Regions from separate parts of the Shewanella sp. NFH-SH190041 genome, predicted to be linked through region 3. Evidence: predicted binding sites of a transcription regulator. Region 3 holds the regulator's gene; each other region holds the start of a gene.

Region 1 (5,915 bases), 390 kb from region 3:
CTCTGTGTCTGACAGGTATTTTCATGTGGCGTAACATTATTTGACCACAGTTTTGGGTCATGCTGATAATAAGGCGAATTTTCGCGTCAATTGCTTGTTTATCACAAGTCACGTCAACCCAGTTAACGGTAAAAAATAATCACAGGAAAGGCGTTCTGTATTTGGCGCAGGAGTTATTTATCTGGTGAGACACTATTGTATCTTTATATCACCACTTCCCAACTGATGGCACCAATACTACAGGCCAGCAGCATCAGGCTGATACGCGGCCAGCCAGAGACTTTGATAGCCTGCCAGAGTAAAATGAATATTGGCAGGAGACTGAACTGTATTATATCGATAATGGCGGGTTGGCCATATGAAGGTGTCAGGGGATAAAGCAGCCCCAGCATAAAGGTGGCAAGCGCCAGTACAGTGAGCAGTAATGTCAGCATAACAATAAGACTTTAGAGATAACGAAATCCCCAACAAGTGGGGATTTTGTATTTAGGCTGGATGGTTACTCATCATCATCCATAAAATCGACAGCTGGCTTAGGCTTTTTACGCATTGGCGCATCACCGACATCGACACCGGTAATAAAGCGTTTGTCTCGTTTTGCCGCAGGCTTGGCGGTAGGGCGTTTGCCTTGGCGTTGTTGTGGAGCGGCTTTATTGCTGTGCTTAACCGGGCTCTTTTTCTTCGGCGCATCTTTCAGGCCGCTAAATTTGGGCGCTAATCCTTCTAATGCACTGAATTCAAATGTTTTACGTAAAAACACCTGCACTTTTTTAAAGTTCACCCAGTCTTTTGGTCCTACCAAGGATATGGCATCACCTTTCGCGCCTGCGCGGCCGGTACGGCCGATACGGTGAACATATTCTTCAGCATACTTGGGCATATCAAAGTTGACGACCAAAGAGACGTTAACCAGATCCAGTCCTCGACTTGCCACATCTGTGGTGACCAGAATTTGCTGCTGACCACGGCTGAAGCTATCCATGATTTGGTTACGGGCGCTTTGTTTCAGCTCGCCGCTTAACGCTGCGGTGCTGAACCCTTGTTCGGCCAATAATGTCGCCAGCCGGTCGGTATCACCACGGGTTGCGGTGAAAATAATGACCTGTTTATGTTGCTCGGTTTGCAGCAATTGCTGCAGTATCGCCTCTTTATGAGTCAGGTTATCGCACAGGAAAATACGTTGGGTAATATCAGCGTGCTCAGTATGACTGGCTCCGATAGCAATGTGTTCCGGCTGCTTCAGCAATTGTGCCGCAATATCATTGACTTCATCATGATCCAAGGTGGCTGAGAACATCAATGTCTGGCGGCGACGATGATCAGCCGCTTCATGGATGGCTTTAAGCTGAGGGGCAAAGCCCAAATCTAACATGCGGTCAGCTTCATCAAGGATCAGCAGTTCCAGTCCGTTCAGATACAGGTGATGTTGAAACAGATGATCGGTAATACGCCCTGGCGTACCGACAATAAAGTGTGGGTCTTTGGCTAAGGCTTTGGCCTGATCATTGAAGTTTTCTCCGCCAAGAATGGACACCGCGCGGTACTGGGTGTTCGCGATCAGTAATCGCAGCTGGCTGTAGACCTGATGTGCCAGTTCTCGGGTTGGCAGCAGGATCAATACCCGGGGATCTTTTTTCGATAAGGCTTTGGTGGAAATCACTCTTTGCATAGCTGGCAGCAGAAATGCCAAGGTTTTGCCGGACCCGGTTTTGGACGATGCCATCAAGTCTCGGCCGCTCAGGGCTACCGGAATCGCCTGCTCCTGGATTGGGGTTGGGGTGCTAATACCCATATGGTTAAGGCTGGCCTGCAGACGCTTGTCCAGGGAGAAATCGGTAAATTGCAAAGGTGTACTCCTGAAAAAATTGACCCGCTATTATAGCGCGTTTTCCCCGCTGGGCTATGGCTGGACTGGGCTAAATTTACCGCTTCGGCAAGCGGCATAGTCCTTCTGCCAAGGCTGTGGTATACATGGACGTCTGATAGCAAAACGGGAGACAAACAGTGGGCACAGAGCAGAAGTTAACCATAGGTGTGGCATTAGGCAGTGGTGCTGCTAAAGGCTGGGCTCATATTGGTGTGCTTAACGGTTTGGCCCAATTGGATATTTACCCAGATAAAGTGGCGGGGTGCTCAATTGGCGCCTTGGTGGGGGCGGCTTATGCCAATGGTCATCTAGCGGAGTTAGAACAGTGGGTGACAGGTTTTTCCCATTGGGATGTGCTGGGGTTAATGGATTTGAGCTGGCGCCGCAGTGGTTTGATTGGTGGTGAGCGAGTATTTAATGCATTGGAAAGCTATATCGGGGATTTAAAAATCGAGCAAATGAACCGGCCATTTACCGCCGTGGCAACGGATCTCTACTCCGGCCAGGAAATCTGGCTGACTAAAGGGGAATTACGCCACGCGGTGCGGGCATCGTGCTCTATTCCGGGAATACTGTCACCAGTACAGCAAGGTGACCGCTGGTTAGTGGATGGGGCGGTGGTTAATCCTGTTCCGGTATCGGTGGCTAAAGCCATGGGGGTTGATGTGGTAATTGCGGTGGATTTAAGTGGCGATCGGCGCCGACGCATTCAAGCCGTTCCAGTGCAATTAGTCAGTGAGTCACCGTCCATGTCTGAGCAGGTGGAGGCCGATGCCCATAAAGCAACGGGATTTATGGATTTGCTTGCCCGGGGGCGGGAATATATTACTGGGCTAAGCGATATTTTTGGCAGTCGTTCGCGCCATGATCCCGGCATGTTAGCCGTGATGTCCCAATCCATGGATATTTTAGAGCAACGCCATAAACGGGCTCGGTTGATGGGGGATCCACCGGATGTGTGTATTGTGCCTCAAGTCGGGGATATCGGTATGATGGAATTTCATCGCGCCGCCGAAGCAATTGATGCTGGCGCTCAAGCCGTATTGCAGGCAAGACACCAAATTGAAGCTGTACTCAATCGTTAACATCGCGTCAGTGTGCTAACAATCTTCTCCTGACCACAACACCCGGTTACGCAAAACGACGTATTTTATGCCAGTAACTGGGTGCAACTAAGTGCTGACTCACTTGTGATCTCAGTCCCATTCAGTGTCAAGTTTTTTACCGCATAAATTGGCAGAAATTTGCCGGTTTTACTTTTGAATTACCTTAGCATTTCCTGCTGGACTAGCGCCGAAAATGGCCTTGGTCAAGGGGCTTGTTTTCAATTTATGGAACGGTAGACACTAATCACTCATGCTTTGTTCTGTCCCGAAAAAAACTTGATCCAGATCAAAGTATTTCTGTGACGGTTGTCGCCTAATACGCAACATCTTGTGTCAGGTTGGAATTTAAGCACTATATATAGTGTGATGTTCTGACCATAGGTTGGAGAAAATTTACACCATGCCAGTTGTGATTAAGCGGGACGGTTTCCGTACCCCATTTGACGGTACCAGGATTCGGGACGCGGTAATTGCTGCCGCAAAATCAGCAGGGATCGAAGACGTTGAGTATGCACAAATGGTGGCTGACAACGTAAGTCAGGCTGTAACACAGCGTGATGAAGTTGAGATCCACAATCTGCAGGATCTGGTGGAAAACCAGCTGATGGAAGGCCCCTATAAGCAGGTGGCTCGACACTATATCGAATATCGTCACGATCGGGATGTCCGTCGTGAAGCAAGTAGCCGTCTGAACTTGGAAATCCGTGGTTTGGTTGAGCAGAGCGATGCCTCTATCCTCAATGAAAACGCCAACAAAGATTCCAAAGTGATCCCGACTCAGCGTGATCTGTTAGCCGGTATTGTTGCCAAGCATTATGCCAAGTGCCACATTCTGCCAAAAGATGTGGTACATGCCCATGAACGGGGTGAAATCCATTATCATGATCTGGATTACTCACCTTTCTTCCCGATGTTCAACTGTATGCTGATTGATCTTGGCGGCATGTTGACTCAGGGTTTTAAGATGGGCAACGCAGAGATTGAAACGCCAAAATCCATCTCGACTGCCACCGCAGTAACCGCGCAAATTATTGCTCAGGTTGCCAGCCATATTTATGGCGGCACGACCATCAACCGTATTGATGAAGTGCTGGCACCTTTTGTGAAGAAAAGCTACGACAAGCATCTGAAAATTGGTCAGGAATGGCAGATTGCAGATGCGCAGGCTTTTGCTAAAGCACAGACAGAAAAAGAGTGTTATGACGCGTTCCAGTCACTGGAATATGAAGTCAATACGCTGCATACCGCCAATGGCCAGACGCCTTTTGTGACCTTCGGCTTTGGCCTGGGGACCAGCTGGGAATCTCGTCTGATCCAGCAATCTATGATGAAAGTGCGTATTGGCGGTCTGGGTAAGAATCGTAAAACCGCAGTATTCCCGAAACTGGTATTTGCCATTCGAGATGGCATCAACCATAAGCAAGGTGACTGCAACTATGATATCAAGCAGTTGGCGCTTGAATGTGCCACCATGCGTATGTACCCGGATATCCTGAACTATGAGCAGGTTGAGCGCGTAACCGGGTCATTCAAAACCCCAATGGGTTGCCGCAGTTTCTTGGGTACTTACGAGGAAAATGGTGAGCTGATCCATGAAGGCCGTAACAACCTTGGTGTGGTGAGCTTGAACCTGCCACGTATTGCGCTGGAAGCCAAACATGATGAAGCAGAGTTCTTCCGTATTCTGGATGAGCGTCTGGCCATGGCTCGCAAAGCGTTGGATACCCGTATTGAGCGTCTGAAAGGCGTTAAAGCTCGCGTCGCGCCAATTTTGTATATGGAAGGCGCCTGTGGTGTACGTCTACAGCCAGATGATGAAGTGTCTGAGATCTTCAAAAATGGCCGTGCCTCTATCAGCCTGGGTTATATCGGTCTGCATGAAACCATCAATGCCTTGTATGGCACTGAGACCCATGTATTTGACAGTGATGTACTGCGTGAAAAAGCGGTTGCCATTGTTGCCCGCCTGAAAGCAGCGACTGACGCATGGAAAGAAGAGACCGGCTATGGCTTTAGCTTGTACAGCACCCCAAGTGAGAGTCTGTGTAGCCGTTTTGCTAAGCTGGATGCCAAAGAATTTGGTCTGGTTGATGGCGTGACAGATAAAGGTTACTACACCAACAGTTTCCACCTGGATGTGGAAAAGCAGGTGAACCCTTATGATAAGCTGGACTTTGAACAGCCTTATCCTGAGCTGGCCAATGGCGGTTTTATCTGTTACGGCGAATACCCTAACATGCAGCACAATGTTGAAGCATTGGAAGATGTGTGGGATTACAGCTATAGCCGCGTACCTTACTACGGGACTAACACCCCAATTGATGAGTGTTATGACTGTGGTTTCACCGGTGAATTCAGCTGTACCAGCAAAGGCTTTACTTGCCCTAAGTGTGGTAACCATGAGCCAAGCCGAGTCTCTGTGACCCGCCGTGTGTGTGGTTATCTGGGCAGCCCTGATGCTCGTCCGTTCAACCACGGCAAGCAGGAAGAAGTGAAGCGCCGGGTTAAGCACCTGTAATCACTGGCTGTGGAGACAAAAAGGCGCCTAGGGCGCCTTTTTTGCCGGAGAGGAAAATAACATGAATTACCATCAGTATTATCCCATTGACGTGGTCAATGGGCCGGGTACCCGGGCAACTCTATTTGTGTCCGGCTGTGAACACCAGTGCCGTGGCTGTTATAACCAGAGCACTTGGGATCCCCGCTCAGGTCATCTGTTTGATGAGGCGATGGCGGATATTATTATCCGTGATCTCAACGATACCCGGGTTAAGCGCCGGGGACTGTCTTTGTCCGGCGGTGATCCTCTGTTTCACGGTAATCTAGATGCGATCTTGGCACTGCTTACGCGAGTGCGGGCCGAATGTCCTGGCAAAGATGTCTGGATGTGGACTGGCTACACATTAGAAAATTTGACGCCTGCTCAGCAGCAAGTGATTGCA
Region 2 (5,915 bases), 1.5 Mb from region 3:
AGCAAAGGATGGGCAGGCACCTTGCTCCCGGGCCAGCTTCATTGACGCTTGCAGCAGGTAATACTGCATGGCTTCAAAGGTTTTATGGGTCAGGTTGTTAGCGCTGCCATCTGAGTACTTCACGCCGTGTTTGGCCAGATAATTGGCAAAGTTGATCACGCCAATACCTAAGGTGCGACGATTCATCGATGCATTTTGCGCCGCTTTAATCGGGTAGTCCTGATAATCCAGCAGGCTATCTAATGCCCGTACGGCGAGGTCGGCTAAATGCTCAAGCTCAGCTAAGTTATCAATTGCGCCCAGGTTCAGCGCCGACAGTGTACAAAGGGCAATTTCCCCTTCAGCGTCATCCACGGCATTGAGTGGTTTGGTTGGCAATGCAATTTCCAAGCACAGGTTAGACTGGCGGATTGGCGCAACCTTGGCATCAAACGGGCTATGGGTATTACAGTGATCCACATTCTGGATATAAATACGACCGGTGGAGGCGCGCTCCTGCATCAGCAGTGAAAAGAGCTCTGATGCTCTCACTGCCTTTTTACGGATACTGTCATCTTGCTCGTACTGTAGGTACAGGCGTTCAAATTCATCCTGATCTTCAAAGAAGGCATCATAGAGACCGGGTACATCCGATGGGCTGAACAGGGTAATATTGCCACCTTTGATCAGTCGGGTGTACATCAGCTTGTTGAGCTGTACGCCGTAATCCAAATGGCGGATACGGTTATCTTCCACCCCGCGGTTATTTTTCAGTACCAGCAGGGATTCCACTTCTAAATGCCAAATAGGGTAGAACAGTGTAGCGGCCCCACCGCGCACGCCACCTTGGGAGCATGACTTCACTGCGGTCTGGAAATATTTATAAAACGGCAAGCAACCAGTATGGAAGGCTTCACCGCCACGGATTGGGCTGCCCAGCGCGCGAATACGGCCAGCATTGATACCAATGCCTGCACGCTGGCTGACATATTTAACGATGGAGGAGGCGGTCGCATTGATGGAGTCTAAGCTGTCACCGCACTCGATCAGCACGCAGGAGCTGAACTGACGGGTAGGCGTCCGCACACCCGACATAATGGGAGTGGGCAGCGAAATCTTAAAGGTAGACACCGCATCATAGAAATCTTTGATGTATTGCAGCCGGGTTTCACGTGGGTAACGGGCAAATAGGCAAGCTGCAACCAGAATGTAGAGGAACTGCGCGCTCTCATACACTTCTCCGCTCACCCGGTTCTGCACCAAGTATTTGCCTTCCAGCTGTTTTACCGCCGCATATGAGAACGTCATATCGCGCCAGTGATCCACATAGCTGTCGAGAATATCTAACTCTTCTTTGCTGTAATCTTCCAGCAGGTGGCGGTCATATTTGCCCAGATCCACCAGGCGAGTGATATGGTCATACAGTGCTGGTGGCTCAAAACGGCCATAGGCTTTTTTACGCAGGTGGAATACTGCCAGTCGGGCGGCCAAGAACTGATAGTCCGGTGACTCTGGCGAGATCAGATCTGCGGCGGCTTTGATAATGGTTTCATGAATCGCTTCAGTGGGAATGCCATCATAGAATTGCAGGTGAGAGCGCAGCTCCACTTCCGAGACGGAAACCTTGTCCAACCCCTCGGCTGCCCAAGTAATGACACGGTGGATTTTGTCCAGGTCAATGTTTTCCCGTTCACCACTACGTTTGGTCACTGTCATATTGCTATTCATTGAAGATTGGCCTTGAAAATATCTGTAAAAATGGCGGTTTACCCTATATTTTTCTGTTTTAGCCCGGCGCTGTTGTAAAATCTGCTGCAACAGGGGTATTTCAGATCACTTTTAGCTGATTTTTATCTGTTGTCCGTGAGGCTGAAATTTGTGCTTATTTAGGCTGAAACACAATATATGGTGTGTTTTTGGATTTCAGATACAAGATAGTGAGGTATTGGCTGATTTGCAAGATGCGTTTGTGGGGATAATCTGTGAGTATCATGAGGATAATCAGCGCAGTTAGCGGCAGCTAACCCCCAGAGCTGAATTTGCAAAGCACTTCAGCCATTAGGCTGATTTTTCAGCTGCCGCATTTTGTCAGTTCGATTGCAAAAATAACAACCAACCGGATTAATCGGACGATTTACTGCTTTACATTTGCTTTAAAGCAGTAAAGTCAGTTGCGCTGGATTAGCCAACATGATGGTTGATGGCCAGTTTTCGGGGTGATCCTGCGGGCCGATATAGCCCCAGTGTGCCACGCCGCCTTGCATGCCCACCGCCTGAGCGGCCAGCAGATCACGCTCGGCATCCCCCAGATACAGCACTGACTGCGGGGCCATATTACACTGCTGCGCCGCCAATAACATCGGGGCGCGGTCCGGTTTATTGCGGGTGCAGCTATCACCACTTATTACGCACTGCATCAATGGCAATAGCCCCATCCGTTGTAAGAGGGGGCGGGTAAAGCGGGCCGGCTTATTGGTAATCACCCCAATAGGGATCTGACGAGAGCGCAAAAACGTCAGTAATGTCTCCATGCCTGCAAACAACTGCGCATGTTGGCCATTGACCGTGTTATACCAGTGCAGCATCCGTTGTTGTAACGCCTGTTGAGTCGCCGCTGGCATATCCGGGCAGGCAGCTTGCACCATGGCCAAGCTGCCATGGGAGGCTGCTGGTCGCATGAGCTTGGCATTACAGCAAGGGAGTCCCGCTTCTTGCAGGGCACAATCAAGCGCGGCAATTAAATCCGGCGCGGTGTCTACTAAAGTGCCGTCTAAATCAAAGAGGACGGCCTGAATCGGCAGCGTTAAGGATGACGGTGAGGGCTGGGGCGCTGACGCTGTTTTAGATGTCTGGTGTTGGGTCACTGATTTATCCCGCTTGGTATATGACAGATATGCCTGTAGTCACAGTATTAGCAACAATCACTTTGTGCCTCGATGCTCTTACACATGCACTGCATGAATGACGCGCAATGAATGGTGAGCATTCGTGTGTCAACAGGCATATCCAATTCCAATATCTAGGCTTTGTTAAGCTTACTCGGCTCTTTGGGTGGCAATCATATAATTGACATCCACGCAGGCGGTATATTTAAACAAACCCGTGAGGGGGTTGTAGGTGATCCCCGCCGCATCTCGATTTAACAGTTCAGTATTGTCCACCATCGCCATCAGCTCAGAGGGCCTGATAAATTTACCGTGATCATGGGTCCCGATCGGGAGCATCTTTAATAGATATTCAGCTCCGATAATGGTTTCCACATAAGAGCGCAGATTACGGTTGATGGTAGAGAAAAATACCCAACCGCCGGGCTTGACCATCTCACAGCAGGCTTGGATGACTGATTGAGGATCTGGGACATGCTCAAGCATTTCCATACAGGTGACAACGTCATAGTGCGCCTGATGGTCATGGCTATGCTGCTCTGCGGTATCGCGGCAGTAATCAATCAATACGCCGGTTTCCAGTGCATGGAGCTTGGCCACTTCCAAGGGCTCTTGTCCCATATCTAAACCGGTTACCCTGGCCCCAAGACGCGCCATACTCTCAGATAAAATACCGCCGCCGCAGCCGACATCCAACACGGCTTTACCGAAGATGCCACCGGCATGATCGTCAATATAATTGAGCCGCAGCGGGTTGAGTTGATGCAGGGGCTTGAATTCACCGTTGGGATCCCACCAGCTGGCAGCCATTTTTTCAAATTTGGCGATTTCACTGGGGTCGACATTTTGATGCTGTTCCATGGATTAACCTGTTATTGATTTTAATTTAGCTAAACCCGGACATTATGCGGCAGAGGCGAAATATAAAACAATAAAGGGATCACTGGAAAACAGATTGGCATCAGATTTTTATTTATCGATAACGCTTAAATAGTAAACAGGGAAAATAGCCATTATCCGGTTTTGTGTTTATTTCAGTGATCTATTCCGGACTTTTTACACACTAATGCTGGCTTTTTATGCTGGTATGCCGAGCTTGCTTATTTGATTCAGGGTAAGGTCTGGCGACAATAAATAACTGTGTTAGAATGCCAAATCACGTTTGTTAGCTGAGTATTGATCGCCTTTACAGGTCGTCAGCTAAATTTTCAGGGGATCGAGCAGTTTATGACTGATCTGGCTTCATCAATTTCGCCAATTAATATTGAAGACGAACTCAAGAATTCGTACCTCGATTACGCCATGAGTGTGATTGTAGGGCGGGCATTGCCTGACGTGCGGGACGGTTTGAAACCGGTTCACCGTCGTGTGCTGTTCGCAATGAATGAACTAAAAAATGACTGGAATAAGCCCTACAAAAAATCAGCCCGTGTTGTCGGTGATGTAATCGGTAAATATCACCCTCACGGTGACAGTGCAGTTTATGACACGATTGTGCGTATGGCACAGCCTTTCTCCCTGCGCTACACACTGGTAGACGGTCAGGGTAACTTTGGTTCCATCGACGGTGACGCTGCTGCGGCAATGCGTTATACCGAGATCCGGATGCAAAAGCTGGCGCATCAGCTGCTGGCTGATCTGGATAAGGAAACTGTTGATTTCGTACCAAACTATGACGGTACCGAGCAGATCCCCGCTGTTCTGCCAACTAAGATCCCGAACCTGCTGGTAAACGGTGCATCCGGTATCGCCGTTGGTATGGCAACTAATATTCCGCCACACAACCTCAATGAAGTGATTCAGGGCTGTCTGGCATTGATTGATGCTCCTGAGCTGTCCATTGAACAGCTGATGGATTACATTCCTGGCCCAGATTTCCCAACGGCTGCCTTTATTAATGGTCGCAAAGGGATTATCGACGCCTACCATACCGGTCGGGGTAAAGCCATTATGCGCGCCCGAGCCGAAGTGGAAACGGAACACAATGGCCGCGAGCGTATTATCGTCACCGAAATTCCTTATCAGGTTAACAAGGCTCGTTTGATCGAAAAGATTGCTGAGCTGGTTAAAGATAAGAAGATTGAAGGTATCAGTGGCCTGCGCGACGAGTCTGATAAAGACGGTATGCGTATCGTGATTGAGATCAAGCGCGGTGAAGTGGGTGAGGTGGTACTGAATAACCTGTACTCCCAGACTCAGATGCAGACCTCGTTTGGTATCAACATGGTGGCTCTGGCTAATGGTCAGCCTAAACTGTTCAACCTTAAGGAGATGCTGGAAGCCTTTATTCTGCACCGCCGTGAGGTTGTGACCCGCCGTACCGTATTTGAACTGCGTAAAGCCCGTGACCGTGCCCATATTCTGGAAGCATTGGCGGTGGCGCTGGCCAATATTGACCCGATTATTGCACTGATCAAAGCCTCGCCAAGTCCTAGCGACGCCAAAGTTAAGCTGGTGGAACAAGGCTGGGCACTGGGCAATGTTCAGGGCATGCTGGAAAAAGCCGGTGATGATGCTGCCCGCCCTGAATGGCTGGAGCCTCAATTCGGTATCCGCGATGGTCTGTATTTCCTCACTGAGCAACAAGCTCAGGCGATTTTGGACCTGCGTCTGCACAAGCTGACCGGTCTGGAACATGAAAAGATCCTGGCTGAGTATGAAGAGCTGCTGGAAGTTATCGCCGCGCTGCTGTTTATTCTGCGCAGTCCAGAGCGTCTGATGGAAGTGATCAAAGAAGAGCTGGAAGAAGTGTTGGCGCAATTCGGTGATGCCCGCCGCACTGAAATCAATGCCAATGAAATTGATATCAGCTTGGAAGATCTGATCAATGAAGAAGACGTGGTAGTTACCCTGTCTCATACCGGTTATGCCAAATATCAGCCGCTGACTGATTATCAGGCACAACGCCGTGGTGGTAAGGGTAAAGCTGCAACCAAGGTGAAAGACGAAGATTTCGTTGAAAAACTGCTGGTAGCCAATACCCACGATACCATTTTGTGTTTCTCTGACTTCGGTAAGATGTACTGGCTGAAGGTTTACCAGCTGCCGCTG
Region 3 (5,915 bases):
AGGCTTTGTTAGGCGAAGATGAACACTAAGTCGACAGCTAAAGTGGTTAAAAGTGGCCATTTGCGCATGTTTGCACGTATTTTGCGCTGATAAATAAAGTTTACGCTTGGGCGAACAGCCCGGTGGCAAAATATTCCCACCGGGCTGTAGGGCGCGATTGGCTTAACAAGCGTTGGTTTTGTAAAGAAAATTACCTCGGCTATTGCCTCGTAGCCGGGCAAAAATCCCCCCGGGCAAGACTGTGATTGTGATCAATAGCAGAGTAGAATACGGCGCAATCAAACGGAACCGAGTTACGGGGCAGTTTCGTCAACCATCAGTTTTACAGCCGGAGTGAGCAATGCTGAAAAAAGACATGAATATCGCGGATTATGATCCAGATCTGTTTGCGGCAATCGAGGATGAGACCCGCCGTCAGGAAGAGCATATCGAACTGATTGCTTCTGAAAACTACACCAGTCCGCGGGTGATGCAGGCTCAAGGCTCTCAGTTGACCAATAAGTACGCCGAAGGCTATCCAGGTAAGCGTTATTACGGCGGCTGTGAGTATGTTGATCGGGTAGAAACCCTGGCCATTGAACGGGCGAAACAGCTGTTCGGTGCCACTTATGCCAACGTGCAGCCTCATTCCGGTTCCCAGGCGAATGCCGCCGTGTATATGGCGCTGTTGCAACCGGGCGATACCGTTTTGGGCATGAATCTGGCCCACGGTGGTCACCTGACCCATGGTTCATCGGTTAACTTCTCTGGCAAGCTGTATAACATCGTACCTTACGGTATTGATGATAATGGCAAAATTGATTACGACGAGCTGGAAACCTTGGCGTTGGAGCACAAGCCGAAGATGATTATCGGTGGCTTCTCAGCCTATTCAGGTGTGGTTGATTGGGCGCGCATGCGTGAGATCGCTGATAGAATCGGGGCTTACCTGTTTGTGGATATGGCGCATGTGGCTGGTTTAGTGGCTGCGGGCGTTTATCCAGATCCGCTACCACATGCCCATGTGGTTACCTCGACTACCCATAAGACGCTGGCAGGCCCTCGTGGCGGCATTATCCTTTCTGCGGCCGATGATGAAGATCTGTATAAGAAACTGAATTCTGCTGTATTCCCAGGCGGTCAGGGCGGCCCACTGATGCACGTGATTGCCGGTAAAGCCGTGGCCTTTAAAGAAGCGCTGGAGCCAGAATTCAAAGCGTATCAAGCGCAAGTTGTCGCCAATGCCAAAGCCATGGTTGAGGTGTTCCTGCAGCGCGGTTACAAGATTGTCTCCGGTGGCACTGAAAATCACCTGATGCTGGTGGATTTGATTGATAAAGGCATTACCGGTAAAGAGGCCGATGCGGCTTTGGGGCATGCCAATATTACCGTGAATAAAAACTCTGTACCGAATGACCCTCGTTCACCTTTTGTGACCTCAGGGATCCGTATCGGCACCCCAGCGATCACTCGCCGTGGTTTTAAGGAAGAAGAAGCCAAATTGCTGACCGGTTGGATCTGTGACGTGTTAGATGACGTTAACAACCAAGCTAACATTGAGAAAGTAAAGCAGCAGGTACTTGATTTGTGCGCTAGGTTCCCTGTTTACGGTTAACCTGTCGTCACAAATAGGATAGACTTTGATGGCCGTCGGGTGCGCAGTGCATCCGACGGCCATTTTGATCTGAGTAAACCGAATTACCGCACCGCCGGAGGCTTAATGCACTGCCCGTTCTGCAACGCAACTGATACTAAGGTGATCGACTCTCGTCTGGTTGGCGAAGGCCATCAGGTTCGTCGACGCCGTGAATGTACCGCCTGTCATGAAAGATTCACTACCTTTGAAGGGGCGGAGCTGGTCATGCCGAGGGTGATCAAGCGTGATGGCAGCCGGCAGCCTTTTGATGAGGAAAAACTGCGGGGTGGTATGTTAAGGGCAGTGGAAAAACGGCCCGTATCCATGGATCAGTTGGAGCAATCGCTGAGCAAAATCAAATCCCTGCTGCGGGCAACCGGTGAGCGGGAAGTGCCATCAGAGATGATTGGCAACCTGATGATGGAGCAGTTGATGCACATGGATAAAGTTGCCTATATCCGCTTTGCATCGGTTTACCGTGCATTTGAAGATGTGTCCGAGTTTGGCGAGGCCATTGCCAAACTGCAAAAATAAGTTGCAGCCGGGCATTTTGCCCGGTTTTATTTATCTGGGTTTCCCATGTGGTCTGTTTTTGATATGCAAATGATGGCCAGAGCCATCACCCTTGCCCGCCGTGGCCGTTATACCACGGCACCCAATCCCAATGTCGGCTGTGTGCTGGTAAAAGATGGCACCGTTATCGGTGAAGGCTTTCATATCCGCGCCGGTGGTCCCCATGCTGAAGTGCATGCCTTGCGTCAAGCCGGTGAGCAGGCGCAGGGGGCGACAGCCTATGTCACCCTAGAGCCTTGCAGTCATTATGGCCGCACCCCACCTTGCGCTAAAGGGCTGATTGATGCTGGCGTGAGTCGGGTTGTCGTGGCGATGAAAGACCCTAATCCTCAAGTCGCCGGGCAGGGCATTGCCATGCTGCGTGATGCTGGGATAGACGTCAGTGCCGGGTTGTTGGAAGCCCAGTCTAGAGCGTTAAATCCGGGCTTTTTGACCCGCATGGAAACCGGTCTGCCCTTTGTCACGGTGAAAGTCGCTGCCAGTCTAGATGGTAAAACGGCACTGGGTAACGGTGAGTCCAAGTGGATTACCGGCCCGGCGGCTCGCGCTGATGTGCAGCGCCTGCGTGCCCGTCACAGTGCTTTGATAACCGGCATTGACACCGTGCTGGCAGATAACCCCACGCTGAATGTGCGTTTGGCACAATTAGACAGTGTCTGTTGTGACACTGGCGTATTGAATGACATGACGCTACAGCAGCCGCTGCGCGTGGTACTGGATAGTCGCGCCCGACTGATAGCGGCAGATGCCACCAATCTGTTTGGCTTCACCGCGCCGATTCTGCTGGTCACTACCCGGCCATACAGTGATGCCCAGTTGGCACAATTCCCCGCCCATGTAGAAACACTGGTGTTGCCTGCGGTGGCCGGGCGTGTGGATTTAACGGCATTGTTACAGCACTTGGGGCAGCGGGTAAACAGTGTGCTGGTGGAAGCCGGTGCCACATTAGCCGGTGCCTTTATTGCTGCGGGGCTGGCCGATGAACTGGTGCTGTATCAGGCGATGAAAATATTAGGGGATCAGGGCCGGGATATGTTGGTATTGCCAGCCTATCGCGCCATGAGTGATGTGATTGACTGCCCCGTGCGTGATGCCCGCAATATCGGGCCTGACCGACGCTATATTTTGGCGCTGAAACAGTAATAAAAAATGAGTCCTCGGCGCGTTTGGGCGTCGGATACAAAGAGCGAGTAGCTATGTTTACCGGGATTATTGAAGCCGTTGGTACACTGCGCCAAATCCAGCGCCGGGGGGATGATATCCGCCTGACGGTGGCCAGCGGTAAATTGGATTTAAGCGATGTCCGCTTAGGGGACAGTATTGCCACTAATGGTGTGTGTTTGACCGTGGTGGAATGTCTGGCAGATGGTTATGTGGCGGATGTGTCCGCTGAAACCGTGTCATTGACAGGGTTTAACCGTTATCAGGTTGGCACTCGGGTGAATTTGGAAAAAGCCGTTACTCCGACCACACGTTTAGGCGGCCATATGGTGTCTGGCCATGTTGACGGTATTGCTACTGTGGCTGAGCGCAGCGCCCGTGGCGCAGCGGTGGAGTTTTGGCTACAAGCACCGGCAGAGCTGGCCCGTTATATCGCCCATAAAGGCTCAATTACTATTGATGGCGTCAGTCTGACGGTGAATGAGGTTGATGGTAACCGTTTCCGTCTGACCATAGTGCCACACACGGCAGGGGAAACCACCTTGCTGGATTTGCAGGTCGGCAGTCAGGTCAATATTGAGGTGGACCAGGTTGCTCGTTATCTGGAACGGCTACTGAGCTGCCAGGATAACGACAAAAGCACAGGTGGGGTCACAATGGATTTGTTGGCCCGTGCTGGTTTTATGCGATAAGCGACAGATTTATTAAACAAATCACTTACAATGTTGGCCGTTATTACAGCCAACGAACACAATAAAGGTCTTACAATGGCGCTACATACAATCGAAGAGATCATTGAAGATATCCGTCAGGGCAAAATGGTAATTCTGATGGATGATGAAGACAGGGAAAATGAAGGTGATCTGATTATGGCCGCCGAGCAGGCGACGCCAGAAGCGATCAACTTTATGGCCACCTATGGCCGCGGCCTGATTTGTCAGACCATGACCCGGCAGCGCTGCCAACAGCTGAATCTGCCATTGATGGTGACTAATAATAAAGCCCAGTTTTCCACTAATTTTACCGTTTCCATTGAAGCCGCCCGTGGCGTGACCACCGGCATCAGTGCCCATGACCGCGCAGTAACAGTGCAAGCTGCTGCTGCCAAGGATGCGAAAGCGGCGGATCTGGTTCAGCCAGGACATATTTTCCCCCTAATGGCCCAAGAAGGTGGCGTGCTGATCCGCGCCGGTCACACTGAGGCTGGTTGTGATTTAGCCCGCTTGGCCGGGTTTGAGCCATCGGCTGTGATTGTGGAGATCCTTAATGAAGACGGCACTATGGCCCGTCGTCCGGATCTGGAAAAATTCAGTGAAAAGCACGGCGTAAAAATTGGCACCATCGCCGATCTGATTGAATACCGCAACACCAAAGAAACCACAGTCGTTCGCGAAGCTGAATGCCAGTTGCCAACCCGTTTTGGTGATTTCACCATGGTGACCTTTCGTGACACTATCGATAACCAGCTGCACTTTGCCATGGTTAAAGGCGATGTGACTGATAATCCATTGGTACGGGTACACTTGCCTAACACCTTCAATGATATGCTGTTCTCCGAGCGGGATCAGACCCGCAGCTGGCCACTGGATTTGGCGATGGAGCGTATCGCTGATGAAGGCGGTATCTTGGTCTTACTGGCCAATAATGAAACCACTCCAGAGTTGTTGGCTAAAGTGCAGGCGTTTGCCGCAGAAGATAAAGGTGAACAACCGGCATCAGCCAAGTGGGAAGGCACCTCTCGCCGCGTAGGTGTTGGTTCGCAGATCCTTGCCAGCTTGGGTGTTACCAAGATGCGCTTGCTCAGCTCTCCAAAGCGTTACCACAGCTTGTCCGGTTTCGGACTGGAAGTGACAGAATACGTAGCGGAATAAGCCGACATTCCCCGGTTTTGGGTTGGCATAGCCTTGTTTTACAAGCAATAACTTGAAAATTTTCATGGCATGTTGACCCAAGAGCGGATAATTTAACTTTTTTGTGAAAATTTGCATGGGGTCTGGGAAGAAAGCCTGTGGTATGATAGCGCCACTTTTTCGCCCTGCCCGGGTGCTTTAGCTAAATTAGGTAAGATAATGAACGTAGTTCAAGGTAATATCGAAGCGAAAAATGCCAAAGTTGCGATCGTAGTATCGCGTTTCAACAGCTTTGTTGTTGAAAGTTTGCTGAGCGGGGCGATTGATACGCTGAAGCGTTTTGGTCAGGTTGCAGATGAGAATATCACTGTAGTCCGTGTACCAGGTGCGTTTGAGCTGCCTCTGGCAGCCCGCCGTGTGGCGGCCAGCGGCCAATTCGACGGTATTATTGCACTGGGTGCGGTGATCCGTGGCGGTACGCCGCATTTTGATTTTGTTGCAGGCGAATGTAACAAGGGTCTGGCTCAGGTGTCTCTGGAGTTTGATGTTCCCGTTTCTTTCGGGGTACTGACCACAGATACCATTGAACAGGCGATTGAACGTTCAGGTACCAAGGCTGGTAACAAAGGTGGCGAAGCTGCTCTGGGTCTGCTGGAAATGGTCAATGTGCTGCAAGAACTTGAACAACAGCTGTAAATAGTAGGAAATCCAATGAA

Evidence for each region. Region 3 encodes NrdR, which represses ribonucleotide reductase genes. Its sites were predicted from a motif close to AAACACNANATNTNGTGTTT; they were not measured.
Region 1: the regulator NrdR is predicted to act here: its motif matches at 3,321-3,340, upstream of nrdD (anaerobic ribonucleoside-triphosphate reductase).
Region 2: the regulator NrdR is predicted to act here: its motif matches at 1,874-1,893, upstream of nrdA (class 1a ribonucleoside-diphosphate reductase subunit alpha).

Annotation. Positions count from the first base shown of each region.
Region 1 covers NZ_AP026070.1:3,000,515-3,006,429, reverse strand. The annotation lists gene NFHSH190041_RS13310 (hypothetical protein) at 204-434, opposite strand; gene NFHSH190041_RS13305 (DEAD/DEAH box helicase) at 500-1,846, opposite strand; gene rssA (patatin-like phospholipase RssA) at 2,005-2,952, shown strand; gene nrdD (anaerobic ribonucleoside-triphosphate reductase) at 3,374-5,491, shown strand; gene nrdG (anaerobic ribonucleoside-triphosphate reductase-activating protein) at 5,553-5,915, shown strand, end outside.
Region 2 covers NZ_AP026070.1:1,918,271-1,924,185, forward strand. The annotation lists gene nrdA (class 1a ribonucleoside-diphosphate reductase subunit alpha) at 1-1,707, opposite strand, end outside; gene NFHSH190041_RS08445 (HAD family hydrolase) at 2,133-2,780, opposite strand; gene ubiG (bifunctional 2-polyprenyl-6-hydroxyphenol methylase/3-demethylubiquinol 3-O-methyltransferase UbiG) at 3,015-3,725, opposite strand; gene gyrA (DNA topoisomerase (ATP-hydrolyzing) subunit A) at 4,092-5,915, shown strand, end outside.
Region 3 covers NZ_AP026070.1:3,388,901-3,394,815, reverse strand. The annotation lists gene glyA (serine hydroxymethyltransferase) at 341-1,594, shown strand; gene nrdR (transcriptional regulator NrdR) at 1,700-2,149, shown strand; gene ribD (bifunctional diaminohydroxyphosphoribosylaminopyrimidine deaminase/5-amino-6-(5-phosphoribosylamino)uracil reductase RibD) at 2,195-3,331, shown strand; gene NFHSH190041_RS15085 (riboflavin synthase) at 3,385-4,041, shown strand; gene ribBA (bifunctional 3,4-dihydroxy-2-butanone-4-phosphate synthase/GTP cyclohydrolase II) at 4,117-5,220, shown strand; gene ribE (6,7-dimethyl-8-ribityllumazine synthase) at 5,419-5,895, shown strand; gene nusB (transcription antitermination factor NusB) at 5,911-5,915, shown strand, end outside.